DNA from 2 places in the Flocculibacter collagenilyticus genome. Region 1 is predicted to be linked to the other one. Evidence: predicted binding sites of a transcription regulator. Region 1 holds the regulator's gene; the other holds the start of a gene.
The links. Region 1 encodes FliA, which starts transcription of late flagellar genes. Its sites were predicted from a motif close to CTAAAGNTNNNNNNNNNNNNGCCGATA; they were not measured.

Region 1 (5,853 bases):
TTTACCATGTAGTTCGTCGAGTAACGACTCAAACTCATCATCTGAAATCTCATCACCTGAATCAGACGACTCCGATGCGGCAGGCGCAGATTCTGCTGCAGGCTTCCCAGATGGCGCTCCACCACCGTGTAGCTCATCTAGTAGTGCCTCAAATTCGTCTTCACTAATATCATCGATATTCTCACCATCGCCTTGGGCGGCTGGCGTGCTTACTTCATCGAATAACTCTGGTTCTCCAGCCGCGGGCGCTGATGCAGGAGCTTCGGCTGCTGGCTCTTCGGCTGGCGCTTGCTCTACCGCTTCATCTTCACTTTCAGGCTTACTTAATCTATGTAGCTCTTCAATAAGTTCAGGATCAGCAGGATCAGGCTCTTCTCTATTTTGAACAGCTGCAAACATTATGTTGATGGTGTCTAGCGCCTGTAAAATAACATCCATTAATTCTGGGGTTACTTTACGTTGCCCTTGCCGCAATACGTCAAACACATTTTCAGCACCGTGACAGGCATCAACTAGCGTTGTTAAAGAAAGAAATCCTGCGCCGCCTTTCACTGTATGGAAGCCGCGGAAGATTGCATTTAATAAATCAGCATCTTCAGGATTATTTTCGAGTTCAACAAGCTGCTCGGATAATAACTCTAGGATTTCTCCAGCCTCAACCAGAAAATCCTGTAATATGTCTTCATCCAAATCAAAGCTCATGCAGCTGCTCCCCTTTTAAAAGCCTAAACTTGACAATAAGTCGTCTACTTCATCTTGATCCGTAACTACATCTTCACGCACTTCTGCATTCATGATCGGACCTTCCGCTTTTTCTTTATCGGACTGACTTAATTTATCTTTAGATTTATCATCAGCTTGCGCAAGCGCAGCATCCTCACCAGCAAATACCTTAAGAAGATAAATTAAGCTATCTTCCACTTCGCGCACCAATTCAATAATGCGTCGAATTACTTGTCCGGTTAAATCTTGGAAATCCTGAGCCATCAATACTTCTGTTAACAGCACGTGTAGCTGAGCGGCATCTGTTTCAGCTTGTTTGATAAAGTTGTCTAAATTGCGGCACAGCGCCTTAAATTCGCCCACTTTCAAGTCACGACTCATTAGCTTATTCCAGTGTGGTTTTAGCTGTGCGATGTCATTATTGATTTTGTCAGCGATTGGTAAACTTGACTCCACTGCATCCATCGTTCTATTGGCTGCTTGCTCAGTTAAGTTCATTACGTAATTAAGTCGCTCTTTAGCATCTGGTAAGTCATCATTTGCTAAATTTGAGATGCGCGCATCAAGTTGGAAGTTACGAAGTGAGTCGTGTAGCACACGAGTAAGTTTGCCTACTTCCGCAAACAATTCGGAGGACTCTGGAGAGCTGGTATCATGAATGATTTGATTCGCTTTATCGACTTCACCATCTTCCAATAACTGAACCAACTCTTTTGCCTGCTCAAGACTAATTAATGAAGCATTTGATGCTGACATTTTACTCTCCTTGAACAGGATTAACCTAGACGCTCAAATATTTTATCTAATTTTGCTTTAAGCGTGCCCGCTGTAAATGGCTTAACAATATAACCATTAACTCCCGCCTGAGCAGCAGCAATAATTTGCTCCTTTTTCGCCTCGGCAGTTACCATCATTACAGGTATATGTTTTAATTTATCGTCGGCTCGAATGTTACGTAACAAGTCAATACCTTGCATGCCCGGCATGTTCCAGTCAGTTACTACAAAGTCGAAATCGCCATTTTGTAACATAGGAAGTGCCGTACTGCCATCATCTGCTTCTTGTACGTTTGTGAAGCCAAGATCTCTTAACAAGTTTTTAATGATACGTCTCATTGTAGAAAAGTCATCAACAACAAGAATCTTCATATTCTTATCCAAAACACCCTCCATTGAGGCAATTTAACTTTTATTAATTATTATTTCTATTATAGCCAAGTTCGCATTTTTGCTTTCAATTTATGCATTGCCTGACTATGAATTTGGCTTACTCTTGATTCACTTACATCAAGAACTTCACCAATCTCGCGTAAATTTAGTTCATCATCATAGTAAAGTGAAAGCACCAACGCTTCCCTTTCTGGTAATGTTTTAATCGACTTCACTAATGATTGCTTAAAAGCTTGGTTTGCAATTCCTTCAAAAGGCTCATTCACAGATTTATCATCATTGTTTCCCGACAATACATCTTCCGTTACGCCTAAGTCTTCTATACCAATTATTTTGCCAACATTCGCTTCGTTAAGCATATGATGGTATTCATTTAGTGGAATATCAAGTTTTTCAGCAACTTCTGTGTCAGAAACATCTCTTCCCAGTTCTGACTCTAATTCAGCAATCGCTTCGGCAATCATTCTGCTATTTTTATGAACTGAGCGAGGCGTCCAATCACCACGTCTAATTTCATCTAGCATTGAGCCTCGGATACGAATGCCTGCATACGTTTCAAAGCTTGCGCCTTTGCTACCATCAAACTTTTTTGCTGCTTCAATCAAACCAATCATGCCAGATTGAATTAAATCATCTACTTGAACGCTTGCAGGTAGCCGCATCATTAAGTGATGCGCAATACGCTTTACAAGCCCTGCATGGGCTTCAACAAGCTGGGATAGCGTATCTTTTTTTTCATAAGTGGCAATTTTCTTACTCAAATTTCGTCTCTTGACTCAGTATGATTTCTGACTAACTGCTCTATAAAAAACTCTACGTGCCCTGTCGGTTGCACTGGAACAGGCCACTTAATCGCCTTAGCGGCTAAATTTTTAATCGCAATTGACGCTGGAGATTTAGGAAACGCGTCAACTATAGCCTTTTGTTTTCTAACCGACTTTCTTATATTTTCGTCAAACGGAATGGTCGCGACCATTTCTAGTGAAACATCTAAAAAACGATCCGCTACTTTGGACAGTTTAGCAAATAATTCTTGTCCTTCACGTAAACTACGCACCATATTCGCTACAATTTTAAATTTGTATACGCCGTGCTCTCTGCTAAGTACTTTCATTAACGCATAAGCATCGGTAATCGATGTAGGTTCATCACAAACAACCACAACTACGTCTTGTGCGGCACGTGAAAAACTCAGTACCATTTCGGAAATACCTGCTGCGGTATCTACAAGCAATACATCAAAAGAAGACTTTATTTCACTGAAAGCACGAATTAACCCAGCATGCTCAGCCGCTGATAGCTCAACCATTGAACGAGTGCCGGATGTTGCAGGCACAATCTTAATGCCGTGAGGCCCTTCCACTAAAATTTCTTCTAGCGAACATTCACCAGAAAGAACATGGGAAATATTTTTTTCAACGCGTAATCCAAGCATCACATCACAATTTGCTAACCCGAGATCCGCATCTAATACGAGTACTTTTTTTCCTAACTGCCCCATTGCGATAGCAGTATTAAGAGATACGTTTGTTTTTCCTACCCCTCCTTTTCCGCCTGTTATTGATATCACCTTAATGGGTTTACTTTGATTCATATTCCTCAGGCCACTAGCTTGGTCGAAAAGATTTTTATTCATACATTCCTACTGCTTGAGGCTCTGTTTGGGTGTACCAAACATGTTCCGAGCCACTTTGAGAGTCGAGCAAATCTGCCGCATTTTCTACGAGTTTCTTTGCAGACGCTACTTTAATATCTTCAGGTACTCTTTGTCCATCAGTAAGATAGCCAATTGGTAATGCATTTTGGATCGCGACGCTAATTATTTCTCCTAAGCTCAAACTTTCATCAAGCTTGGTGAAAATACAACCAGAAAGTGCAATGCGCTTAAAGTGCTCAATGCTTTCTTCTAGTACTCTTCTTTGTGCATTTGCTGATAATACTAAGTAGGTCTTGATGTTAATATTAGTGCTTGTAATCAATGTATCAAGTTGTTGTGTTAATCTTAAATCGCGTTGGCTTAGTCCTGCAGTATCAATAAGTACTAATTTCTTGCTTCTCATTGATTTTAATAACGCTTCAAGTTCCGTCGCATCTTTTGCAATTTTTACTGGGCACCCCATGATTTTACCATAAGTAGCAAGCTGCTCGTGCGCACCTATTCTGTATGTGTCGGTAGTAATTAAACCAATATGTTCTGCCCCATGCATTTTTGCATATTGAGCGGCAAGTTTAGCAATGGTCGTGGTTTTACCTACACCAGTAGGCCCAACAAAAGCGTACACTCCACCTTTATGGATCACATCGTTACGAGTTGTACTTAACTGGCCTTCAAGTAATTCGAGTACACTAGGCCATGCTTCATGGTCTGCAAGATCTTCAGGAATAAAACACGCCATTTGATCCGCTACTTCATCACAAATACCTAGTGCTTTTAATTTTTTAATTAGCATTGCGCGTAGCGGCTCTTTTCTTTCCAGTTCCTGCCATAATAAGCCAGATACTTGATGCTCTAATAACTTTCTTAAAGATGCAATTTCACCTTTCATGCTTTGCATGTCGGCTTGATGCTGTACAGAAGCTGTTTCTGATGTCGCAGTTTGATGATGGCTTGCCGTTTGATTATAAGCGGCCTTCGGAGCATGTGTTTTTTCTGTTTTATCTAACGTATCGAAACCGCGAGCTAAATTCGCAGGCTTACTATTTAAATGATTATTTCTATTTGGCCGTGCAGGTTGCGCTTGCTTAGCAGTTGGTGTTGATTGAGAATGAGTAGCTCCCGCTTTATGTGCCTTAATTGCATGCTGACGCGACAGTAACGCCTCTAAAGATGAAGCAATACTTTCTTTGTCATTGTTAATCGCACCCTCAGCTGCATTATTTAATAGCGCTTCAAATTCAGCAGTGGGCTTAATAGGTTCGTGACTAGGGTGCATCACAGGAGCCCTATCTTCTTCATCAGCAACAGCATGTAAGGTACTTGCCCTAGTAGGTGATTGAGTAGGCTCAGGCTGTTTTGTTTCTGCAGCTTTTGGTGAGTCGTAATCAATTGCCGCTACAATTTCGACCCCTTCAGCCACTTTTTTGTTAGACATTATAACTGCATCTACACCTAACTCTTCTTTAACTTCATTAAGCGCTGTACGCATGTCTCTTGCTACAAAACGTTTGATTTTCATTTTCTACCCCTAGTGCAATTTTACTGGCCGATAGAACTAACAATTTTAATTTGTTTTTCATCCGGAATTTCTTGATAAGAAATAACACTTAACCCCGGAATAGTGTGCTTAACAAATCGAGAAAGTACCGAACGTAACATTCCTGATGTTAGTAAAATTGATGGCTCGCCAGACAGTTCCTGATTTTGATGCGCTTCGCTCAATGATTTTTGAATGCGCTCTGCTAAACCAGGCTCAATGCCTGCGCCTTCATCGCCCGCCATTTGCATCGACTGATGCAACATCTGTTCCAGCTCTGGCGCCAAAGTAATGACAGATACTTCAGGGCTTGATCCAACTAAGTTTTGAATAATTAAACGGCGTAATGAAATACGCACCGCTGCTGTTAATACATCAGTGTCTTGGCTTCTTGGTCCGTATTCAACAAGGGTTTGAACAATCGTTCGCATATCACGAATTGGCACCCCTTCGTTTAATAAGTTTTGTAGCACTTTAACCACCGTGGTGAGTGGTAATACATCCGGCACCAATCCTTCAACTAACTTAGGATAACTTTTGGCCAGCATGTCTAATAAATTTTGCACTTCTTCATGACCGAGTAACAGTGCGGCATTATTCGTTAAAATTTGGCTTAAGTGTGTTGCCACAACCGTTGCTGCGTCCACTACGGTATACCCTAAAGACTGTGCATGTTCCTTATCTTTTCGGTTAATCCATATTGCGTCCAAGCCAAATGCAGGATCTTTCGTTGCAACACCATCTACAGGGCCAAATACTTGCCCTGG
Region 2 (5,853 bases), 1.4 Mb from region 1:
TGTTTTAAAGTCTGTTTGCAAGGATACTAAATCAGTGCTGATCGAGTTTGCGCATAGCTCATGACGCATAAAGAACCAGTTATTTTCTAAATCTGTATGATGACTAGCTTCAACGATTGAGGCATCTCTATCTGATAAGAATTGACTGACCACTGATACAAGGCCGACCTGATCTGGGCAAGAAATAGTTAAACGGTATGTGTTTTTCATGTCACTTTATTTTTATTTAATACGAGTTGGAATAGTAAACGTGAGTAAGTACAAGAAAGCAAGTATGTGTGTTTTCAAAAAGACATACAATAGAGTAAAAACACTAAAAATTTAAACTGGCAGAGTTTTTGCGGTGAAAAGTTGTAAAGTTAGTTTTAGATTGTGGCCTCTAACTATCGCTAGAGACCATATTTTCAAAGTAAGTATATTTGATAAGGTAATAATTCTAAAAGGTGAACTATGGATTGATAAACGCTTCTATCTGAGCGTGTATACCTTCAGCATCTAAACCCAGCTCTTGGTAAATCTCTTCCTGAGTTCCGTGCTTAATAAATACATCAGGCAAACCAATATTCAATACTTTAACAGCAAGCCCATGTTTAAGTATAAACTCGTTTACTGCACTACCAGCACCACCCATTATGGCGTTGTCTTCGACTGTAACTATTACATTATGCTTGTTAGCAAGCTGTGAAATGAGTTCTTCGTCAATTGGTTTTACAAAGCGCATATCTGCAACGGTCGCATCTAATCTATCAGCGGCTTCGAGGGAAGCACTGATAAATGTTCCAAAATTCAAGATAGCAATTTGGGTAGAGGCGTTAGTTAAACTTGACTCTTTAATAAGATTGCCTTTACCGACAGGTAAAGCTTGCATTTGAGAACTAATGCTTGCACCTGTACCCTTACCACGGGGGTAGCGAATAGCAGAAGGTTGATTTAATGTGTAGCCGGTATAAAGCATTTGGCGGCATTCATTTTCATTGGATGGACACATTATTACCATATTAGGGATGCAGCGCATAAAGCTGAGATCAAATGAGCCTTGATGGGTAGGACCATCTGCACCCACAACACCCGCTCTGTCAATAGCAAATATAACAGGCAAATTTTGTAATGCGACATCATGGATGAGCTGATCATACCCACGCTGTAGAAATGAAGAATATATTGCCACAACTGGCTTCAAACCCTCACAAGCTAAGCCTGCTGCAAGCGTGACTGCATGTTGCTCTGCGATTGCAACATCAACATATTGCTTAGGAAAAGCTTTAGAGAACTTAACCATGCCTGACCCTTCGCGCATAGCTGGTGTGATGCCGATTACCTTGTCATCTTGCTCGGCAATGTCACACAGCCAATCTCCAAATACTTGCGAGTAGGTTGGTGAAGTTGGCGCTGACTTCGGTAGTGGGATAATATCAGGGTTAAACTTAGGTACCGCATGGTAACCAATAGGATCTTTTTCTGCAGGCTCGTAACCTTTTCCTTTTTTCGTCACTATATGAAGTAACTGAGGGCCAGGTAAGCCACGCATATTTCTCAAGGTGTCGACTAGGCCATCAACATCGTGTCCGTCAATTGGACCTATATAGTTGAAACCTAATTCCTCAAAGAAAGTGCCTGGAACAACCATGCCTTTGATATGTTCTTCCATTCGGCTGGCGAGCTCTTTAATCGGTGGTAATCCGCTAAGTAACTTTTTACCGCCTTCACGCATACCAGTATAAAAGCTGCCAGATAAAATACGGGCGAAATGTTTGTTTAATGCGCCTACGTTTTCAGAAATAGACATTTCATTATCGTTTAAAATCACCAACATATTTGGGTTTATATCACCCGCGTGATTCATCGCTTCAAATGCCATGCCTGCTGTCATTGCGCCATCTCCGATGACAGCCGCCACTTTACGTGACTTTCCTTCTCGCTCTGCCGCCATTGCCATTGCAAGTGCTGCGCTGATTGATGTGCTAGAGTGACCAACACTAAACGTGTCATATTCACTTTCGTCGCGAAAAGGGAAAGGATGTAATCCATCCTTTTGACGAATAGTGTGCATTTTATCACGTCTACCAGTTAATAATTTATGCGGATAAGCTTGGTGGCCAACATCCCACACTACGCGGTCAAACGGCGTGTTATATACGTAATGAAGAGCAACCGTAAGTTCAACTGTACCTAATCCCGAGGCAAAGTGGCCACTAGTTTGGCTAACAGACTTGAGCAAATAACTTCTTAATTCGTTACATACATCTTGTAGTTGCTCTTGTGGACGAAGCCTAAGATCTTCTGGAACATTAATATGCTTAAGTAGTGAAAAGTCTTCCAGGTTTACGATTGTCATAATAGTTTAAAACTTTCTTTCAATAATGTAGTGCGCGAAATCACGCAGAATTGCGGTATTGTACGGTAAAGTTGATAAAGCGTGTAGTGCTTCATCAATTAATAAATGTGCTTTCTGTTTTGCGCCCTCTAAGCCAAGCAGTGCAGGGTAGGTCGATTTAGCTGCATTTATGTCAGAGCCTTGTGGTTTACCGAGTTCAGCAGTTGAACCAATAATATCCAAAATGTCATCCTGCACTTGAAACGCTAAACCAATATTGTTGCTATAAATCTTTAAGGCGTTAACTATTTCAGGGTTATCAATTGGGCTACACAAATAACCTAAATGAACGGCCGCAGAAATTAATGCGCCCGTTTTTAATTGGTGTATTTGTTCAAGTTTAGCTAACGATATATCGCAATCGGTCGCATTCAAGTCCATGGCTTGTCCACCGCACATACCAGCGTACCCAGCAGACTGAGCAAGAACCTGTATCATTTGTACAACTTTTTTTGAAGGAACAGCTTGATAATGCTTCGATGAAATAATGTCAAAAGAGAGACTCTGTATACTATCACCTGCCAAAATGGCGGTAGCTTCGTCAAATGCTTTATGACAGGTAGGGCGACCACGACGTAAGTCATCGTCATCCATTGAAGGCAAATCATCATGAATTAATGAATAGCAATGGATTAGCTCAATAGCGGCGGCTGGCGCATCAAGATCATTCAAAGATGCGCCCAACATTTGGCCTACTTCGTACACCAGAAATGGACGAATACGCTTACCGCCATTTGTTGAGCTATAACGCATTGCGGCTAAAAGCTGCTCGTCATTCACGTTGAGGAGCTTAAGTTGTTCACTCAACACGTTTTCGATGCGGGACTGGTAATTTTTCAACGCTTTACTTAATGGCACTTACGATGACTCGCTGCTTTCATTTTCAAAAGGTTGAAGTTGCTCATCGCCATTTTTCTCTAATAAGATGCTGACCTTTTGTTCGGCATCAGTTAATTTAGATTGGCTAGCTTGGGCAAGCTGAATACCACGCTCAAATTGTTTTAAAGACGCATCTAAGCTTAATTGATTTTGTTCCATTTGATTAACGATGTCTGATAACTCAGAAATTGCATCTTCAAATGACATGTTTTGCGGTTTTTTTGTAGCCATGAATTGTATCTCATATTGTGAGCGGCAACGTTACCTTAAGCGCGTAAAAGTATCAACGAAAATGCCGAGGAAGAACATAAAAATTTCGCTGATTATTTAAATCTGCATTTATTTTATTTGAATAAGTATTATCCTTAAGCTTAAGAAAACTAAAGGTTTGCCGATCTACTATTGTTAGTTAAGATAGTTGTATAAGAAAATATACACAATTTGCACGTAGGAGGAATTGTGGATTTAGCTACGTTAATAGGTATGCTAGGCGCCATCGGCTTTATTGTCATGGCGATGTTAATGGGTGGTGAGCTCGGCATGTTTGTCGATGTACCATCAGTGTTAATTGTGTTCGTTGGTTCATTATTTGTTGTTTTATCAAACTTTACTCTAGGCCAATTTATTGGTGCAGGTAAGGTTGCTGGTAAGGCATTTATGTTTAAAATTGAAACACCTGAAGAGCTTATCGAAAAAGCAGTAGAGTTAGCTGATGCGGCTAGGAAGGGAGGATTTTTAGCCCTTGAAGAGGCTGAAATCCCTAACGACTTTATGCAAAAAGGAGTCGACATGCTGGTCGACGGGCATGATGGAGAGGTGGTGCGTGCTACGCTTGAAAAAGATATTGGGCTAACAACCGCACGTCATGAAGCTGGAGCAGGATTCTTTAAATCGCTTGGTGACGTAGCGCCCGCAATGGGAATGATTGGTACGTTGATCGGCTTGGTGGCGATGCTATCTAATATGGACGACCCAAAAGCGATTGGCCCTGCTATGGCAGTGGCGCTATTAACCACGTTATACGGTGCGTTTTTGGCTAATGTTATCGCACTGCCGATTTCTGCAAAATTAAATGTACGTGTTGTCGAAGAAAAGTTAAACCAGCAATTGATATTAGATGCAATTTTAGGCATTCAAGATGGTCAAAACCCTAAAGTCATAGAAGGTGTTTTGAAAAACTATTTGGCCGAGTCTAAGCGCGCAACTGGCGAAGCGGAATAGCGAGGAAACGGTATGGAAGAAGAGTGCAAATGTCCCCCCGAGGGGTTACCCGCATGGATGGGGACTTTCGCGGACTTAATGTCATTGTTGATGTGCTTTTTTGTATTGCTATTAGCCATGTCTGAAATGGACGTGCTTAAATTTAAACAAATTGCAGGCTCAATGAAGTTTGCGTTTGGTGTGCAAAATAAGTTAGAAGTTAAAGACATCCCTAAGGGCACGAGCATTATTGCGCAAGAGTTTCGTCCTGGTAAACCCGATCCAACTCCCATCGAGATTATTCAACAGCAAACAGTAGAAATGACTCAGCAAATGCTTGAATTTACTGCCGGTGAAGAAGACTCTGCGGGAGGGCGACAAGAACAACGACAGGAAGAGCGTGGAGGACAGTCTCAAAGTACCGCAGAGGAAGACGCGCAAGAATCACCAAACGCCACACCACAAGAACAAGTAAATGAAATGGTTAAGAAAATTGCTCAGCAATTAGAGCAGCAGATTATTGACGGTGCGATTGAGCTGGAGTCTTTGGGTCAACAAATCATTATTCGCATTCGTGAAAACGGTTCTTTTCCATCAGGTTCTGCATTCCTACAGCCGCAATTTAAGCCAATAGTACAAAAAATTGCAACGCTGCTGAATGATGTACCAGGCGAGATCAAAGTGTCTGGTCATACTGACGATCAACAAATTTCATCAGAGTTATATTCTAATAATTGGGACTTGTCAGCCCAACGTGCGGTTACTGTCGCTACTGAAATGGAACAAGCGCCAAACTTTGATGGAGATAGGGTGGTCATTATGGCGCATGGTGACAGTCGTCCTTTGGTACCGAACGACAGCGCTGCGAACCGACGTAAAAATCGAAGAGTTGAAATATCCATTATGCAAGGTAAAGCGAAAGAAGCTGATCCTATTGATGCTACAAACTAAGAGTTGTATCGAACCACTTTTTTGAAAGGCCGCAAATGCGGCTTTTTTATTAATCTAGGCTATATTATCTAGTTATTAGCTCAGGTATAATCGCCGCAGTTTTTTGCCCCCGTTTTTAGCGAGTATTCATGAAGTTTATTGTTAAATTACACCCAGAGATTAGTATTAAAAGTAAGCCTGTAAGAAAGAGGTTTACTAAGTTACTTGAGTCCAATATTCAAATCGTACTTAGGTTAATTGATCCTGATGTAAAGGTAGTGAACCAATGGGATAAGCTTTCGGTATCAAGTGAGCTAATTGATGAAGAGTCTCGTTTAGCTTTTATTGACTCGTTAAAGCGTGTGCCCGGGATTGTACAGTTTCTTGAAGTTCAACAACGTGATTTCAAAGATTTACATGATATCTATCAGCACGTTTATGATGTTTACCATGAACAGTTAGAAGGTAAA

Region 2: the regulator FliA is predicted to act here: its motif matches at 3,624-3,650, upstream of pomA (flagellar motor protein PomA).

Annotation. Positions count from the first base shown of each region.
Region 1 covers NZ_CP059888.1:1,218,731-1,224,583, reverse strand. The annotation lists gene HUU81_RS05385 (chemotaxis protein CheA) at 1-702, opposite strand, end outside; gene HUU81_RS05380 (protein phosphatase CheZ) at 718-1,479, opposite strand; gene cheY (chemotaxis response regulator CheY) at 1,500-1,883, opposite strand; gene HUU81_RS05370 (RNA polymerase sigma factor FliA) at 1,931-2,653, opposite strand; gene HUU81_RS05365 (MinD/ParA family ATP-binding protein) at 2,650-3,528, opposite strand; gene flhF (flagellar biosynthesis protein FlhF) at 3,521-5,068, opposite strand; gene flhA (flagellar biosynthesis protein FlhA) at 5,089-5,853, opposite strand, start outside.
Region 2 covers NZ_CP059888.1:2,575,305-2,581,157, reverse strand. The annotation lists gene purU (formyltetrahydrofolate deformylase) at 1-210, opposite strand, end outside; gene dxs (1-deoxy-D-xylulose-5-phosphate synthase) at 449-2,335, opposite strand; gene ispA ((2E,6E)-farnesyl diphosphate synthase) at 2,342-3,232, opposite strand; gene HUU81_RS11405 (exodeoxyribonuclease VII small subunit) at 3,233-3,484, opposite strand; gene pomA (flagellar motor protein PomA) at 3,713-4,474, shown strand; gene HUU81_RS11395 (flagellar motor protein MotB) at 4,487-5,404, shown strand; gene thiI (tRNA uracil 4-sulfurtransferase ThiI) at 5,533-5,853, shown strand, end outside.